DNA from 4 places in the Baekduia sp. genome. Region 4 is predicted to be linked to each of the others. Evidence: riboswitches for the same ligand, from Rfam matches in the RefSeq annotation. Region 4 holds a riboswitch; each other region holds the start of a gene.
The links. Region 4 has a riboswitch for cyclic di-AMP ahead of VGO10_RS02595 (hypothetical protein). Riboswitches for the same ligand answer to the same signal wherever they lie in the genome.
Positions count from the first base shown of each region.

Region 1 (3,605 bases), on a different contig from region 4:
CCGGCCGCGCTGAGGGCCGCTACACCGTGACGCGCGACGGCGCACCGCCGATCACCGGCCGGATCGTCTTCGGCGTCATCCGCCGCGACGGCAAGGCCGCGATCGACCTGATCGCGACCGAGCCGCGGGCCTAGCAGCGGCGCGCGAGCTGCACGACCACCGTCGACCCCGGATCGACGTGGGCGCCGGCGCTCGGGTCGGTCGCACAGACCTCGGGCTTGCCGCCGAGCAGTTCGTCGAAGAAGCCGCCGTTGGTGGTCTGCAGATCGCCTTCGAGATGGGCGTCGGCCAGCGCGGACTTGGCGTCGTCGGCGCTGAGGCCGACGAGGTCGGGGACCACGACGTCGACGACGCGACGGACCCGCACGGCGGTCAGCGCCGGGCGAGCGCGGCCGGCGCTGGCGAGGACGTCGACGACGTTGACGCCGGGTTCGACGCTGATCTGCGCGCTCCAGGCGCCACCGCTCACCTGCGCGCGCTCGCCGCGCACCGTGACGGTCGCGCTCGCCGGTCTCACGGTCCCACGGACCTCCACGCTCGCCGTCCGCACCGTCCCGAGATCCTGCGGCGCGGTGACCTGCAGGCGCACGGGTGCGACCGGCTTGGCCGGCTTGTCGCCACCACAGGCGCCGAGCAGGAGGGCGCACGCTGCGCCGGTGAGGAGGGAGAGCCGCATGCGTCGAGGTCGCCGGTGCAGCACACCGAACCCCACCAGTATGCGACAGCGCCCGCCCGTCGTTAACTCCCGAAGCCCCCTGCTGGCACAGAGGGCTTCGGATGAGGAAGGTCAAACATGAGCGGAGGAGGAGGGTGCTACACGCTCACTCCAGTAGTCGGCAGCCGCCCGCACAGACTTGAGATGGGCCGGGCGCGATGTGGCCGGGCGGTGGCTCAGTCCGCCGCGCCGTTGGACGCCGGCACGAGCCGGACCGTCCGGCGGCCGCCGGCCAGGGCGCGCTGCCATGGGCCGACGCCGTCGAGATCCTGGCCGGCGTCGAGCAGCAGCGCCGCCAGCGTCAGCGCCTCGTCGCGCGGCTGCGGCGGCGAGGCGTAGGCGCGGTCATGGCGACCCGTCAGCCCCGGGCTGAAGCGATCGTCGACCTCGACCGTGAACGACGGGCCGAGCGTCAGGGAGAGCTGGTCGGGAGCGGACACCGCGCGCAAGCGTCGCAGGTGCGCGACGCTTGCGCCACGTGGACGAGCGGCCTCCGCAGCACTCGACGACACCGAACCCGCGATATGCGCGGGTTCGGTGTCGCTCAGCGATCGATCCCAGGGATCATCTGCCGCAGGCCGGCCAGGGCGTGGTGCCCTGCGCCGCCAGCAGCGCCGCGGCGCGCCGATCCTGCTCGGCCTCGGGCGCGGCGGCGGGGTCGCCGCTGCCGCCCATCGCCCGCCACGTCGCGCGGGTGAACTGGTACTTGCCGCGGTACTGCCCATCGGCGGAGATCGCCGTCGGATCGCCGCCGGACTCGCACCGGGCGATCCGACCCAGCGTCGCGGAGTCCGGTCCGACCGCGGAGGCGACCGCCTCCGGCCCAGCGCTGCTCGCCGGCGCCGCCGTCCCGGACGGCAGCTTCATCGCGCCCGCCGTCTGCGGGCCGACGATCCCGTCGACCGTCAGGCCGTGGGCGCGCTGGAAGGAGCGCACGGCGCGCGCGGTCGCCGCCGAGAAGCGGCCGGTCTGCCCGATGCCGAGCGCCGCCTGCAGGGCGGAGACGGCGCTGCCGGACGAACCGGCGCTCAGCGTGCTCGGGACCGGCGCTTGCGCGCTGGTCTGCGCCAGCGCCAGCGGGCCGCCCAGCGCCAGCACGGCGCCGAGGATCGCCACCGAGCTGCTGCCGCCGCGGCGTCGCCGTCGGCGGAGGACCGCCAGCCGTTGCGCCACAGCGGTCCGGCGCGCACGCGAGCGTTCCATGGACGCCTGGCAGGCGCGTTCGATCTCGTAGATCACGAAGGGTGCTTCCTTTGCTCTTCACGCCTACGGGGTTAGCTGACGGGCTCGCGCTGTAGAGCTGCGCTACGCCACAGATGTGGCGATTCGCCCCGGGACCCGCTCACGCGGATCCAGTTGGGTCCCCCGCTCCCGGCGACACGGCGCCACCGGGACTCGGCTGGTGTACAGCCGTGTAGGGAAGCACATCGGCACGACACATGCTGGGTGACAGAACGTTCGGGACCGAGCCGTCGGCGAGCCGCGCCGTCCTGGTTCGTACACTGCGCCCCAGCGCATGCCACCAGAGCCAGAAGCACCCCGCCGCAGGGATGACCGCCAGCCAACGCCGTGGCGGGTCGAGGGCGGACCGACCGAGAAGAAGCAGGGCCCGATGGGCATGCCACGCCCTCCCGGAGGCCGCCGCTTCCTCTACTTCGTCGTCGCCGTGCTGGCTTTGAACGTCCTGTTCGGCTTCCTGGTCCCCAGCCAGCCGAACCGGATCTCGGTGCCTTATACGCAGTTCCTCAACGAGGTCGACAAGAACAACGTCCGCGAGGTCACCTCCAAGGGGGATGACATCCAGGGCGTCTTCAAGGTCAAGGTCGACCCGCAGGACTCCAAGCACGAGTCCGAGACCAAGTTCAAGACCTTCCGTCCGGCCTTCGCGCCGACCAACGAGACGCTGCTCGCCCAGCTGCAGGCCAAGGGCGTCATCGTCAACGCCAAGCCACTGGACAACGGCCGCTCGCTGTGGGCCGACATCCTGCTCTTCTTCGGCCCGACGCTGCTGATCGTCGGCCTCTTCATCGTCATCGCCCGCCGCGCGGGTGGCGGCGCCGCCGGCCTGTCGGGCCTCGGCCGCTCGCGGGCCAAGCGCTATGACTCGGCCAGCACGTCGCGCACGACCTTCGCCGACGTCGCCGGCATCGACGAGGCCGAGGATGAGCTCGAAGAGGTCGTCGACTTCCTCAAGAACCCCGACAAGTACCGCTCGCTCGGGGCGATGATCCCGAAGGGCGTGCTGCTGAGCGGCCAGCCCGGCACGGGCAAGACGCTCCTGGCCCGCGCGGTCGCCGGCGAGGCCGACGTGCCGTTCTTCTCCATCTCGGCGTCGGAGTTCATCGAGATGGTCGTCGGCGTCGGCGCCTCCCGCGTCCGCGATCTCTTCACGCAGGCCAAGGCCGCGGCGCCGTCGATCATCTTCATCGACGAGCTCGACGCGATCGGCCGCCAGCGCGGCGGCGGCGCATCGCTCGGCGGCCACGACGAGCGCGAGCAGACGCTCAACCAGATCCTCACCGAGATGGACGGCTTCACGGGCTCTGAAGGCGTCATCGTCCTGGCCTCGACCAACCGACCTGATGTCCTTGACGCTGCGCTGCTGCGCCCCGGCCGCTTCGACCGCCGCGTCACCGTCAACCCGCCCGACGTCGAGGGCCGCGAGAAGATCCTCGAGGTCCACACGCGCTCGGTGCCGCTGGCTGACGACGTCGACCTCAAGGGCCTGGCCGCGACGACGCCCGGGATGGTCGGCGCCGACCTGCGCAACCTCGTCAACGAGGCCGCGCTCGGCGCCGCCAAGTCGGGGCACAAGGCGGTCGAGTCCGCCGACTTCTACAACGCCTTCGAGAAGATCGTCCTCGGCACCGAGCGGCGCATCACCCTCAGC
Region 1 covers NZ_DASYJG010000049.1:20,334-23,938, reverse strand. The annotation lists gene VGO10_RS11785 (serine/threonine-protein kinase) at 1-134, shown strand, start outside; gene VGO10_RS11780 (PASTA domain-containing protein) at 131-676, opposite strand; gene VGO10_RS11775 (hypothetical protein) at 892-1,155, opposite strand; gene VGO10_RS11770 (transglycosylase family protein) at 1,280-1,954, opposite strand; cyclic di-AMP (ydaO/yuaA leader) riboswitch at 1,965-2,126, opposite strand; gene ftsH (ATP-dependent zinc metalloprotease FtsH) at 2,232-3,605, shown strand, end outside.
Region 1: linked by a shared signal. The riboswitch ahead of VGO10_RS11770 (transglycosylase family protein) and the one ahead of VGO10_RS02595 (hypothetical protein) in region 4 are both predicted to bind cyclic di-AMP.

Region 2 (3,605 bases), on a different contig from region 4:
TCAAGGTCGACCCGGGCGCCCAGCGCACCGACGCCTTCCAGGAGGCACGCAACCTCCTGCTCGGCAAGAAGGCCCACGCCGACGCGATCCCCGGTCTGGAGATCCTCGCCGACGACGTGCGCTGCACGCACGCCGCGGCCATCGCCCAGATCGACCCGGAGCAGATCTTCTACCTGCGCTCGCGCGGATTGTCGAAGACGACCGCGGAGCGCTTGGTGGTCGAGGGCTTCCTCGGCGCGATCGTCGAGCGCTACGACGAGGGCCCGGTCCGCGACGCGATCGCGGGGGCGCTGGAGCTGCGGCTGGGCGAGGTGCTCGGTTAGCTACTCGGCTGAGGCGGGCGCGGCCGGCGCGACGGACGCCAGCGCCGCGGCCAGCTCGTCGACGCCCACGTAGTCCAACCCAAGCGCGTGGATCTTGGCCCAGGCGATCGTGCCGTCGGCGTCGATGATGAACGTCGCGCGCTGGGTTCCGAGGACCGGCCGGGTCACGCCGTAGGCCCGTGCGACGGCCTTGTCGGGATCGGCCAGCAGCGGCACGGTCAGACCGTGATGCGAGGTGAACTCGCGGTGGGACTCCACGTCCTGGCCGGAGATGCCGACAACAACGGCGTCCAGCGCCGACATGTCGTCCGCACGATCGCGATACGAGCAGAACTGCTTCGTGCAGACCGGCGTCTCGTCGCCCGGGTAGAACAGCAACACGACGCGTTGGCCGCGATGCTCGCTGAGCCGGAACGGCCCATCGGTGCCCACCAGTTCGAAGTCCGGGGCGGTGTCGCCCACGCGCGGTCCCTTGGCCATGACGTGCAACTGTAGAGAACCCGTGGACCAGTGGATCGCCGAAAGTTCAGCTTCGATCGCCGACCGCGCCGGGCGTGAGCTCGAGGCGCTCGTGGGCGTCTCCTCGCCCTCGGGCGATGTCAGCGGCGCGCAGGAGGCCGCGGCGATCGCCGCGGCGCTGCTGCCAGACGGTGCGACCACCGAACGCGTCCCGTGCTCCTCGCCCGACCACGCGCCCGATCTTCTCGCGCGCGTGCGCGGCACCGGCACGCGCCGCGTCCTTCTGCTCGGCCATCTCGACACGGTCGTCGCCCACGACGAGCACCGCGTCCTCGAGCGCGATCCACAAGACCCCGACCGCCTCTACGGCTCGGGCACGGTCGACATGAAGGGCGGCGACATCCTCGCCCTCGGCGTCCTGCGCGCGCTGGCCACCCGGCCCGACCTCTTCGCCGAGATCGCGCTGCTGCTCGTCGTCGACGAGGAGTGGCGCGTCGGCCCATTCGGCCACGTCGACCGCTTCGCCGGCTTCGACGCCTGCCTCTGCTTCGAGGCCGGCGAGCGCGACGCCGACGGCAACGACGCGGTCGTCGTCAAGCGCAAGGGCGCCGGCACCGTCGAGGTGCTGGCCCACGGCCGCAGCGCGCACTCCGGCTCGGCCCCCGACAAGGGCGTCAACGCGCTGCTCGCGCTCGCGACCGCCGCCCAGGCCATCGCCGCCCAGCACGATCCGCACGGCGATGATCGCCTCACCGCCGTCCCGACCGTCGTGCGCAGCGGCGACGCGTTCAACGTCGTCCCCGCGGCCGGGCGGCTGATCGCCGACGTCCGCGCCGATCGCCTCGACGCCTTCGCCCGCGTCCTCGACGCCGTCCCCGCCGATGTCGGCGGCGCGACCCTCACCAAGCGCCTCGTCCGCGAGTGGCCGGGCATGGACGCCCGTGAGGCGACCGCGCCGCTGCTGGCTTGCGCGAGCGCGTTTCTCGGCCGGCCCGTCATCGCCGCGCAACGCGGTGGCGCCAGCGACGCCAGCCACTTCGCGGCGACGATCCCGCTGACCGTCGACGGGCTCGGCCCGCGCGGTGGAGCGGCGCACAACCCCGGCGAGTTCGTGCTCGCCTCCTCGCTGCGGACCCGCACCGAGGTCGCGCTGGCGGTGGCACTCGCCGCCCTGCAGCCACCTCCCCCGGTCGCGTGAGTCAGGCAGCGGACGTCGTTATGACGACAAACGGCCGCAGGCTTCGCTACGCTTCCGCCGTCGTTTGACCAGCCGAATCCCTGACGAGCAATCGCCGGGGAGCGGGGGACCCACTGGCCCGAGATATCGGGCATGGGGCGAATCATCGCGATCAGCGAAGTAGCGCCACTCTCTTGGCGCGAGCCCGACAGCTAACCCCGTAGGCGCCCAAAGAGAGGGGTAAGTTCCGTTGTCGCGCCTGCCGTTCCGCTCGACCGCGTTCTGCGTCTTCTACGCGTTCGCTGCCGCTTGTTTCCTGTTTCTCCCCGCCATCGCCGGGGCTGACACCCCGGTTGCCGCCCCGCAGACCACAGCCCCGGCTGCGACGGCGGCCAAGAAGGTGGGAAGCAGGACGCTGCGCGACGGTGACCACGGCCCGCGCGTCAAGGCGCTCCAGACGCTGCTCACGCAGGCGGGCTTCAAGACCGCGACCGACGGCAGCTTCGGCGCCACCACCGTCAAGGTCGTGCGCCGCTTCCAGCGCGCCGCCCGCCTCAGGGCGACGGGGGTCGCCGACGGCAGGACGATCGCCGCCCTGAAGGGCGCGACCGACGGCTCGGCCGCCAAGAACGCCAGCGGCGGCTTCGACGTCCGCTCCACCGTGACCGGCACCTACCACCTCGGCGACCGCATCCCGCTGCGCAAGGGGATGAGCGGCCACGACGTCAAGATCCTTCAGGACTACCTCAAGCGCGCGGGCTTCACGACATCGGTCGACGGGGAATACGGCGCCGGCACGGTCAAGAGCATCAAGCAGTTCGAGACCGATCAGCAGGTCGACGTCGACGGCATCACCGACGCCGCCGACATCGACCTGCTGCGCTCGCTGGTCGACGGCGACGACTCCACCGCCACGGGCTCGACCTCGCCGGCGCCGGCGGCGCTCACGCCCGGCTCCAAGGCGACCGTCGGCAGCGACGGCCTCGCCGTCGCGCCGGCCGACGCGCCCGACCAGGTCAAGCAGATCATCGCCGCGGGCAACGAGATCGCCAAGACGCCCTACCACTACGGCGGCGGCCACGGCAAATGGCAGGACTCCGGCTATGACTGCTCGGGCTCGGTCTCCTACGCGCTGCACGGCGCCGGCCTGCTGGACTCGGCGCTGACCTCCGGCGACTTCGCCGGCTGGGGCGACAAGGGTCCCGGCCAGTGGGTGACCATCTACGCCAACAGCGGCCACGTCTACATGGTCGTCGCCGGGCTGCGCTTCGACACCAGCGGCCGCTCGGGGACCGGCTCGCGCTGGCAGACCGCCTCGCGCCCGGCCAGCGGGTACACGGTCGTGCATCCGCCCGGGCTCTAGGCACCAGTTTCCGCAGGGGTACACGGAGGCGGTGGGCGCTCGGGAGGCGCGCACCGCCTCCGCCATGCGGCCACGTCGGATAGAACCCCGCGCGTGACCACGCCCGCTCGCCGTCCCCATCCGCCCACCTCGCCAGACGAGGAGCTGCTGGGCACCAAGCGCCGCGCCGTGCTCGCGACCCGCACCGAGGCCGAGCGCCTGGAGCGCATCGGCCACGACCTCGAGGCCGGCTTCGAGGCGCTGCGCGATCTCGGCCCGGCCGTGACGTTCTTCGGATCGGCGC
Region 2 covers NZ_DASYJG010000027.1:2,306-5,910, forward strand. The annotation lists gene sufD (Fe-S cluster assembly protein SufD) at 1-323, shown strand, start outside; gene VGO10_RS05620 (peroxiredoxin) at 324-803, opposite strand; gene VGO10_RS05625 (M20/M25/M40 family metallo-hydrolase) at 826-1,980, shown strand; cyclic di-AMP (ydaO/yuaA leader) riboswitch at 2,041-2,202, shown strand; gene VGO10_RS05630 (peptidoglycan-binding domain-containing protein) at 2,210-3,322, shown strand; gene VGO10_RS05635 (TIGR00730 family Rossman fold protein) at 3,416-3,605, shown strand, end outside.
Region 2: linked by a shared signal. The riboswitch ahead of VGO10_RS05630 (peptidoglycan-binding domain-containing protein) and the one ahead of VGO10_RS02595 (hypothetical protein) in region 4 are both predicted to bind cyclic di-AMP.

Region 3 (3,605 bases), on a different contig from region 4:
CGGGGAGCGGTCGGCGATGTGGGCGGCGCACTGCTCGCGACCGATCGCCACGAAGCCCGCGGGCTTGCCGAGGTCAGAAGCGATCTTGGCGACCAGCCGGTTGGGCGCGATCCCGGCCGAGATCTGGATGCCGGTCTGCTCCTTGACCGCGGCGATCAACTCGCGCAAGAAAGGCAGCGGCTTGTCGATGCCGGTGAGATCGGCGTAGGCCTCGTCGATCCCGGCTTGTTGGAGGACATCGACACGCTCGCGCACGAGGCCCCAGACCTCGCGCGACTTCTCGGAGTAGGCCTGGTGGTCGGGCGGGATCGTCACCGCCTGCGGGCAGCGCCGCCGCGCCTCGGCCGCGCTCATCGCCGAGCCGACGCCGAACTTGCGCGCCTCATAGGACGCGGTCGTGACGACCGCACGCGGGCCAGTGCCGGCGACGATCACCGGCAGCCCCTTGAGCTCCGGCCGCCGCTGCAGCTCGACCGACGCGAAGAACGCATCGCAGTCGAGGTGAGCTATGACGCGCTTCGCCACCCGTCAAAGGTACGCGGCGCACCCGACGCGCCCACCCCACCATGCGTCGAGGGACGACTGCACCACGCCCTCGGGGTTCAGTCGTCCCTCGATGACCCAAAGGGTGCATCGAGGGACGACTTTGGGGTCCTCAGGACCCACAGTCGTCCCTCGACGGCCCAGGGTGATGCCGCTAGCGCGTGGTGAGAACCGTGCCGGTCGAGCCGAAGCCGAGCTTGGCCTTCGTCGCGGCGGTCAGGTCGAACTCGCGGGCGCCCACGTAGGGGCCGCGGTCGACGACCGGCACGCGCACGGTACGGCCGCGGTAATGCAGCGTGACCTTCGTGCCGCACGGCAGCGACTTGTTGGCGACGCCGAGCGTGCCGGGCGTCAGCGTGCCGCCGCAGGCGAGGTGGCCGCCGTAGAGGCCGGGGCCGTACCACGAGGCGAGCGCCCGGCGGTAGATGCGGGCCGTGCCCGCCAGGTGGCGCGACGAGGACAGCTCGCGCGTGCCGCCGAAGTGGACGCGCACGCGCTTGGTGCCGGTGCGCGCCGCGCGCCAGACCAAGACGTAGCGGCCGTGGCGATCGGTGCGATCGTGGTCGACCGTCCTCCACCCGCCACTGCCCTTGGCCAGCTGCAGCGAGACGGCGCGGCCGGCGCCCGCCGGGCGCAGGGCGCCACGGACGACGATGCTGTTGCCCGCCATGACCGTGCGCCGCACGCTCCTGACGGTCAGCGAGGACGACGCCTTGATCGCGACAGGCGTCGCGGCCAAGGTGGGCGCTAATGGAGACTGCGTATCGGAGCTCGCGACGGACGGACCCGCCGCGACGATGGTCGTGCTGAGAAGCGCGCTCGTGAGACCCGAAGCGCGCAGGTTCTTGAGCCTCAAGGAGAGGCACCTCCTACGTGATCAGCGCCTGCGGGGTTAGCTGTCGGGCTCGCGACAAGCCGCGGCGCGTGCATCGGGCACGCGTCGGTCAATCGCTACGGGGCCAGTGGGCCCCGACTCGCCCCAGCCGGTCGGATCGCACTCACGACCGGCAGATGGGTCCCCCGCCCGTCTCCGATCAGGCGGAGACGGTTCGGCGTTCGAACAAGTGTTCGTTCAGACTATCCCGAGACCCGGGCCGCTGTGTGAACCGGGTCACACAACCAGCGGTCAGCCATTGACAGCTGTCAGGCCGAGAGCAGGGCCTCGGCGGTGCCCGCCAAGACCATCGCGGCCAGCGCGGGGTACAAGCTCGCGAACGGATGCATCCCCTCCGCCATGCGCTGCTGGGACACCGCGATGTAGCGATCCATCTCATTCAGCACTTCACGATGCTGCGCACCGTCAGGCGCCTGGCAGGCCAAGCGCGCCAGCGAGAACGCCTGGGTCGCATCACCCTGGAGGAACGTGACCTGCACGGCCGTGGCCACGTAGCTGATCACCCGCTCGAAGCTGAGCACGCGGGCGCCGAGGTTGCCCGTGCCCGCCGCCGGGCCCAGGTCCAGGAGGTCGTCACCGGCGAGCACCCGCTCGATCTGACCGCCGGCGATCACCGCAGCCTGCTCGGGCGTCAGCCCGACCGCCCGCGCGCAGCGCAGCATCAGCAGCGCCGGATACCGCGGCCCGCCGTACGGCATGTCCGAGGCGTACAAGATCTGCCCGGGCGGCACGGTGGCAAACAGCGTCAGCATGTCGCTCACGTGCCACCACGACGTGTCGAACAGGATGTTCGGCAGTCGGCCCACGTGCGGCGCCAGCAGCCCCAAGTCGCTGATGCCGGCGTGCGCGAGGATCAGCCGGGCGCCCGGATGCTCGGTCGCCAGGTGCACGATCGGGTCGCCGAGGTCAGGGATCCCGCGGCCGGCGTGAAAGAGCACCGGCAGCCGGTGCTCTCCGGCCAGCGCGACGAGCTCCTCGACAACCGGGTGCGGGAGCACGAAGCCATCGCTGCGCGGATGGAGCTTGAAGCCCCGGGCGCCGGCCGCCAGACAGCGGCGCGCCTCCTCCATCGCATCGGGCGCCTTGGGATCGATGCGCGCCAGCGGGACGAGCCGACCATCAGATTCCGCACACGAGCGCAGGACCCAGTCGTTAGGCCCGCGATAGCCGTCGGGCTCCTGCATGGCGAAGACCAGCGCGCGCTGCTGGCCGGCCGCATCCAGCGCCGCGATCAGCTCTTCTGGATCGGCCTCAAAGCCATCGGGATCGTGATGGCCGATGTGGGTGTGGGCGTCGAACCAGGAAACGCTTTCCCCCAGCCACGCAAGCTCGCGCGACCACAGCTCGACGAGGACGTCTTCGAAGGGCAGACCGACCACCGGCACGGTGCGCACCCTACCCGAGTGGTCAACGGCGTTAGGCGGCTACGCCGTCCTCCGCGCGCAGCGACCCCAGTTCGGCGCGCAGGCGGGCGAGCCCGAGGCGGATCCGACTCTTGGCGGTGCCGAGCGGCACGCCGGCGCGCGTCGCGATCTGGTCGGCGGTCAGCCCGCCCCAGTAAGCGAGCACCAGCGCCTCGCGCTGGGAGTTGGGCAGGCGGCCGAGCGCGGCGCGGACGTCGGAGCGGTCGGCCGAGGCAAGCGCCAGGTGATCGGGCTGCAAATCGGCGCCGCGGGAGACGTCATGGGCGACGACGACCTTCAAGCGATCCTCGGCCCGCCCGGAGGCCTGCCCCTCGCGCCAGACATCGACCGCGCGACTGCGGGCCATCAGCCGCAGGTAGCTGCCGACCTCGCCGCGGCCGGCGTCGAACTTCTGCGGGTTGCGCCAGACGCGCAGAAAGACGTCCTGGACGACATCCTGGGCCGCCGCCGAACTGCCCAGCACGCGGTGGGCGGTCGCGTGGACGCTGCGCCGGTGCTCGTCGTAGATGCGGCCGAAGATGACGGGATCGCTGAGGTCCATCGCTACGTGCTCCAAGTCCGGAGAGGGGTCAGACGGAGAGGGTCTACCCGTGCCACCAGCACCTTACACACGATGTTGAAGGTTAGCAAAGCCTGTGTAGAACCTGTGTGCAGACACCCTGCAAGAACCTGCCTTTCGCGCCGTCGTCCACGACCGCCTTGCGGCCTCCCCCATGCGGCTGCCACCATCCGTCACGTGCCCG
Region 3 covers NZ_DASYJG010000098.1:93,335-96,939, forward strand. The annotation lists gene dinB (DNA polymerase IV) at 1-525, opposite strand, end outside; gene VGO10_RS20975 (septal ring lytic transglycosylase RlpA family protein) at 698-1,282, opposite strand; cyclic di-AMP (ydaO/yuaA leader) riboswitch at 1,411-1,608, opposite strand; gene VGO10_RS20980 (amidohydrolase family protein) at 1,687-2,823, opposite strand; gene VGO10_RS20985 (RNA polymerase sigma factor) at 2,855-3,403, opposite strand; gene VGO10_RS20990 (wax ester/triacylglycerol synthase family O-acyltransferase) at 3,599-3,605, shown strand, end outside.
Region 3: linked by a shared signal. The riboswitch ahead of VGO10_RS20975 (septal ring lytic transglycosylase RlpA family protein) and the one ahead of VGO10_RS02595 (hypothetical protein) in region 4 are both predicted to bind cyclic di-AMP.

Region 4 (3,605 bases):
AGGTAGCCGTGGCGCAGGTCGGGAAAGCCCGGCTGCTCGCGCACCTGGGGGTCGAGCAGCGGCACGGCGCGGGCGAGCGCGTCCGGCAGCCCGGCCTCGTCGCGCGCCGCCATCGCCGGCCTAGTGGTCTGCGGTCGTGTGTGGTTCGGGCGCCTCAGCACCGACCCCGCCGATGGCCACGGCGTCGGTGACCGAGCGCAGCGTGCGCATGCCGGCCTCGGCGTGGTGGCCGCGCGTCTCGCCGTCGAAGCCGAGCGCGGTCAGGCGCGCGATCTCCTGCTCACCGAGGACCCGCGCCGGATGATCGGCGGCCAGCGGATCGATCAGACGGGCGATCCGGTTACGAAGTTGCAGCGCGAAATGCGGCGTCGAGGCGCCCATGAGCTGGCGGACGTCATCGACGGTGACGTCGCGGTTGAGACGATCGGGGCTCTCGGCCTGGCTCATGGTGTGGGGGCGCTTCCGCGTTCGTTGACGGGGACGATCTCCAGGAGAGCGTCGATCTGCGATTGGACGGCGACAGAGAACGCGCTCTCGTCGCCGATGATCCAGCCGTGATTGTAGACGCCGCGCACCGGATCCCTGGTGTAGCCAGGCTGCACGTCGAGCAGGTAACCCTGCAACGCGGTCGGCACCTTGGTCGGGTCGTCGGTCACCAGGAGCGGGCCGTAGGTGCCGCTGGCCGACAACGGTGCGGCGGCGCCGGCATCGCCCGGGCGGTGAGTGTCGGCGAAGACGAAGCCGTGGCCAGGATCGACGACGCCCCAGCCGAACGCGCCGTCGACGAAGCGCGCGAAGGCGACCGAGGACGCCGCGGGGCTCGCGCCGGCGATGCGCGTCACGCTGCCGAGCTTCTTGAGCTGCTTCAGGACCTTGTCGGAGACCGCGCTGGACGGGCCGAGGACATAGATCTTGGGCTGCTGGTGGGCCGCGATCGCCGCGCGGGTGTCCTCGGGCACGCTGTCGCGACGGGTGAAGAGGATCGGGTCGCCGGACTTGGCCGCCCAGGCGGCTGCAGGCATCGCGTACTCCGGTGCGTCGGCGCCGACGACGACCACGCGGTCGCTCGTGGTCCCGTGCGCAGCGGCCTGGAAGGCGTCGATGGCGCGGGCGAGCGCGAAGGCGCCGTCGCCGCGCAGGTCGGTGGTCTTGGTGCCATCGAGCTCGGGCACGTCGCCGACGCGGATGACCTGTGCGCCGCCGGCGTCCTTGGAGCCCGTGGGCGCCAGCGCGGCCAGCGCGTTCTGGGTCGCGGCCGGGAGCTTGTCGGTGCCGTGCGCGTAGAGCAGCGGCGCGCGGATCGGCGCGCTCATCAGCACCGAGGCGGCGAGGCCGACGCGCCAGTCGCTGTCGTCGGCGAGCACGACGGCCTGCGGGCGGGTGATGCGCGATGCGCCGGTGTAGACCGCGCGCGCCGCGGCCGCGGCGTCGGCGATCGGATCGGCGCCGCCGATCCGCGTCGTGTTCTTGGTGGCGAACGTCGGGAAGCCGAGATCCTGGGCGGCCGTCGTCTCCGTGCCTTTGGCACCGGTGGTCGGCGTGGTCGGTGTCTGGCCGTTGTTGTCGGTGTCGGAGCCCCGGCCGCAGCCGGCCACGACCAGCGCGACAACGAGCACCGCGGCGGCGATTCGCGCGAGACGCATGGCCCGGCAGGCTACGTCCTCGGTCCGTCGGCACGCGCTGATCCGGCCCCACTCGCCGCCCCATCCGCCGACGCAGCTCCATGGATCATCCGTCCGGAGGCGAACCATCGGGGTGGGGATCGGGACGCTGCTCGCCGAACCACGGGGTGCAACCTGCATTGCGGGACGCGGATGTGCATCTTTCCGCCCCGTCGTGTAGGTTTCCGACCACGCCGAACCGCTGGTGAGGAGCCAGTGGGCGGGGGACCCAGGTTGTTTGGGGCGAATCACACGGTTATCCGTGAGAAGCGCAGGCTCTTTCCGCGCTAGCCCGTCAGCTAACCCCGCAGGCCGACGAAAGAGGATTCGACCTTGCGGGCATCTGCCCTTGTGCTGACGATCGTTGCATCGCTGGTAGCCGCTCCTGCGGCGCTGGCGCAGTCGACGACCGGTGGCGCAGACCCTTCCAGCACGATCCCGGCGACGGCAACCGTCCCGGCCGACACCGGTGGCGCCACCTACGGGCAGCCCAACCCGGCGACCACGCAGCTCACCCCCGAGCAGACCGCGACCATCCTGCCGACCGGCTACGCCGCCGCGCCCGCCTCGGCGCCGCAGGAGGTCAAGGACGCGATCGCCGCCGCCAACGAGATCATCGGCAAGCCCTATGTCTACGGCGGCGGGCACAACGCCAAGTTCCTCTCGCGCGGCTATGACTGCTCCGGCACCGTCTCCTACGCGCTGCACGGCGCCGACCTGCTGCCCCGCCCGCTGGACTCCTCGTCCTTCATGAAGTGGGGCGCCAAGGGTCCCGGCACCTGGTTCACGATCTACACGAACCCGGGCCACGCCTTCGCCGTCATCGCCGGCCTGCGCCTCGACACGAGCGCCGCGGGCGACCCCGCCGGCGGCAAGGGCCCGCGCTGGCGCCCGGTGCTGCGCAGCACCAGGGGCTTCACGGCCCGCCATCCGGTCGGCTTCTAGCCGACCTTCGCGGGCCAGGGGCTAGGCTTAGGCCCAACCCCTTTCCCACGATCTGCACGGAGGCCCGATGCCGGGCGTTAGTGGCCGTTTCTCGACGGTCGTGAAGGCGAAGATCTCGAAGCTGCTGGACCGCGCCGAGGATCCAGCAGAGACGCTGGACTACAGCTACCAGAAGCAGCTGGAGTCGCTCCAGAACGTCAAGAAGGGCATCGCGGACGTCGTCACGGCGAAGAAGCGACTGCAGATGCAGTCCTCCAAGCTCGAGCAGTCCGTCGTCAAGCTCGACACCCAAGCGCGCCAGGCCCTGTCGCAGGGCAACGAGGAGCTCGCCCGCGTCGCGCTGGAGCGCAAGAACGTCGCGCAGACCGAGCTGCAGGGGCTCGACTCGCAGGTCTCAGAGCTCGAGGCCCAGCAGCAGAAGCTGATCGACTCTCAGCAGAAGCTGACGACCAAGATCGAGGCCTTCCGCACCAAGAAGGAGGTCATCAAGGCGCAGTACTCGGCCGCCGAGGCCCAGGTGCGGATCTCCGAGGCCGCGACCGGTGTCGGCGAGGAGATGGCCGACGTCGGCCTGGCGATGCAGCGCGCCGTTGACAAGACCGAGCAGATGAAGGCCCGCGCCGACGCCGTCGGCGAGCTGGAGGCATCCGGCGCGTTCGAGGACCTCACCCAGCTCGGCGAGGGCGGCGATGACGACATCGACCGTCAGCTCAAGGAGCTGTCGAGCACCGCGACGGTCGATGACGAGCTGGCCAAGATGAAGGCGGAGATCGGCTCGGGTGCAGCTCCGGCGGAATCCAAGCAGCTCGAAGAGGGCCAGGCATGATCGTCCGCATCTCCGCGGACGGCCAATACGAGCTTGCCGACGACTTCCACGATCGCCTCAACCAGCTCGACGACGCCGCGGTGGAGGCCGTCGACCGCGACGACGAGCCCGGTTGGCGTGCCGCGTTCGACGAGCTGCTCGCGTTCGTTCGCGACAACGGCACGCGGACCGGC
Region 4 covers NZ_DASYJG010000013.1:8,111-11,715, forward strand. The annotation lists gene VGO10_RS02580 (class I SAM-dependent methyltransferase) at 1-113, opposite strand, end outside; gene VGO10_RS02585 (hypothetical protein) at 121-447, opposite strand; gene VGO10_RS02590 (cell wall-binding repeat-containing protein) at 444-1,643, opposite strand; cyclic di-AMP (ydaO/yuaA leader) riboswitch at 1,844-1,990, shown strand; gene VGO10_RS02595 (hypothetical protein) at 1,995-2,606, shown strand; gene VGO10_RS02600 (PspA/IM30 family protein) at 2,674-3,432, shown strand; gene pspAA (PspA-associated protein PspAA) at 3,429-3,605, shown strand, end outside.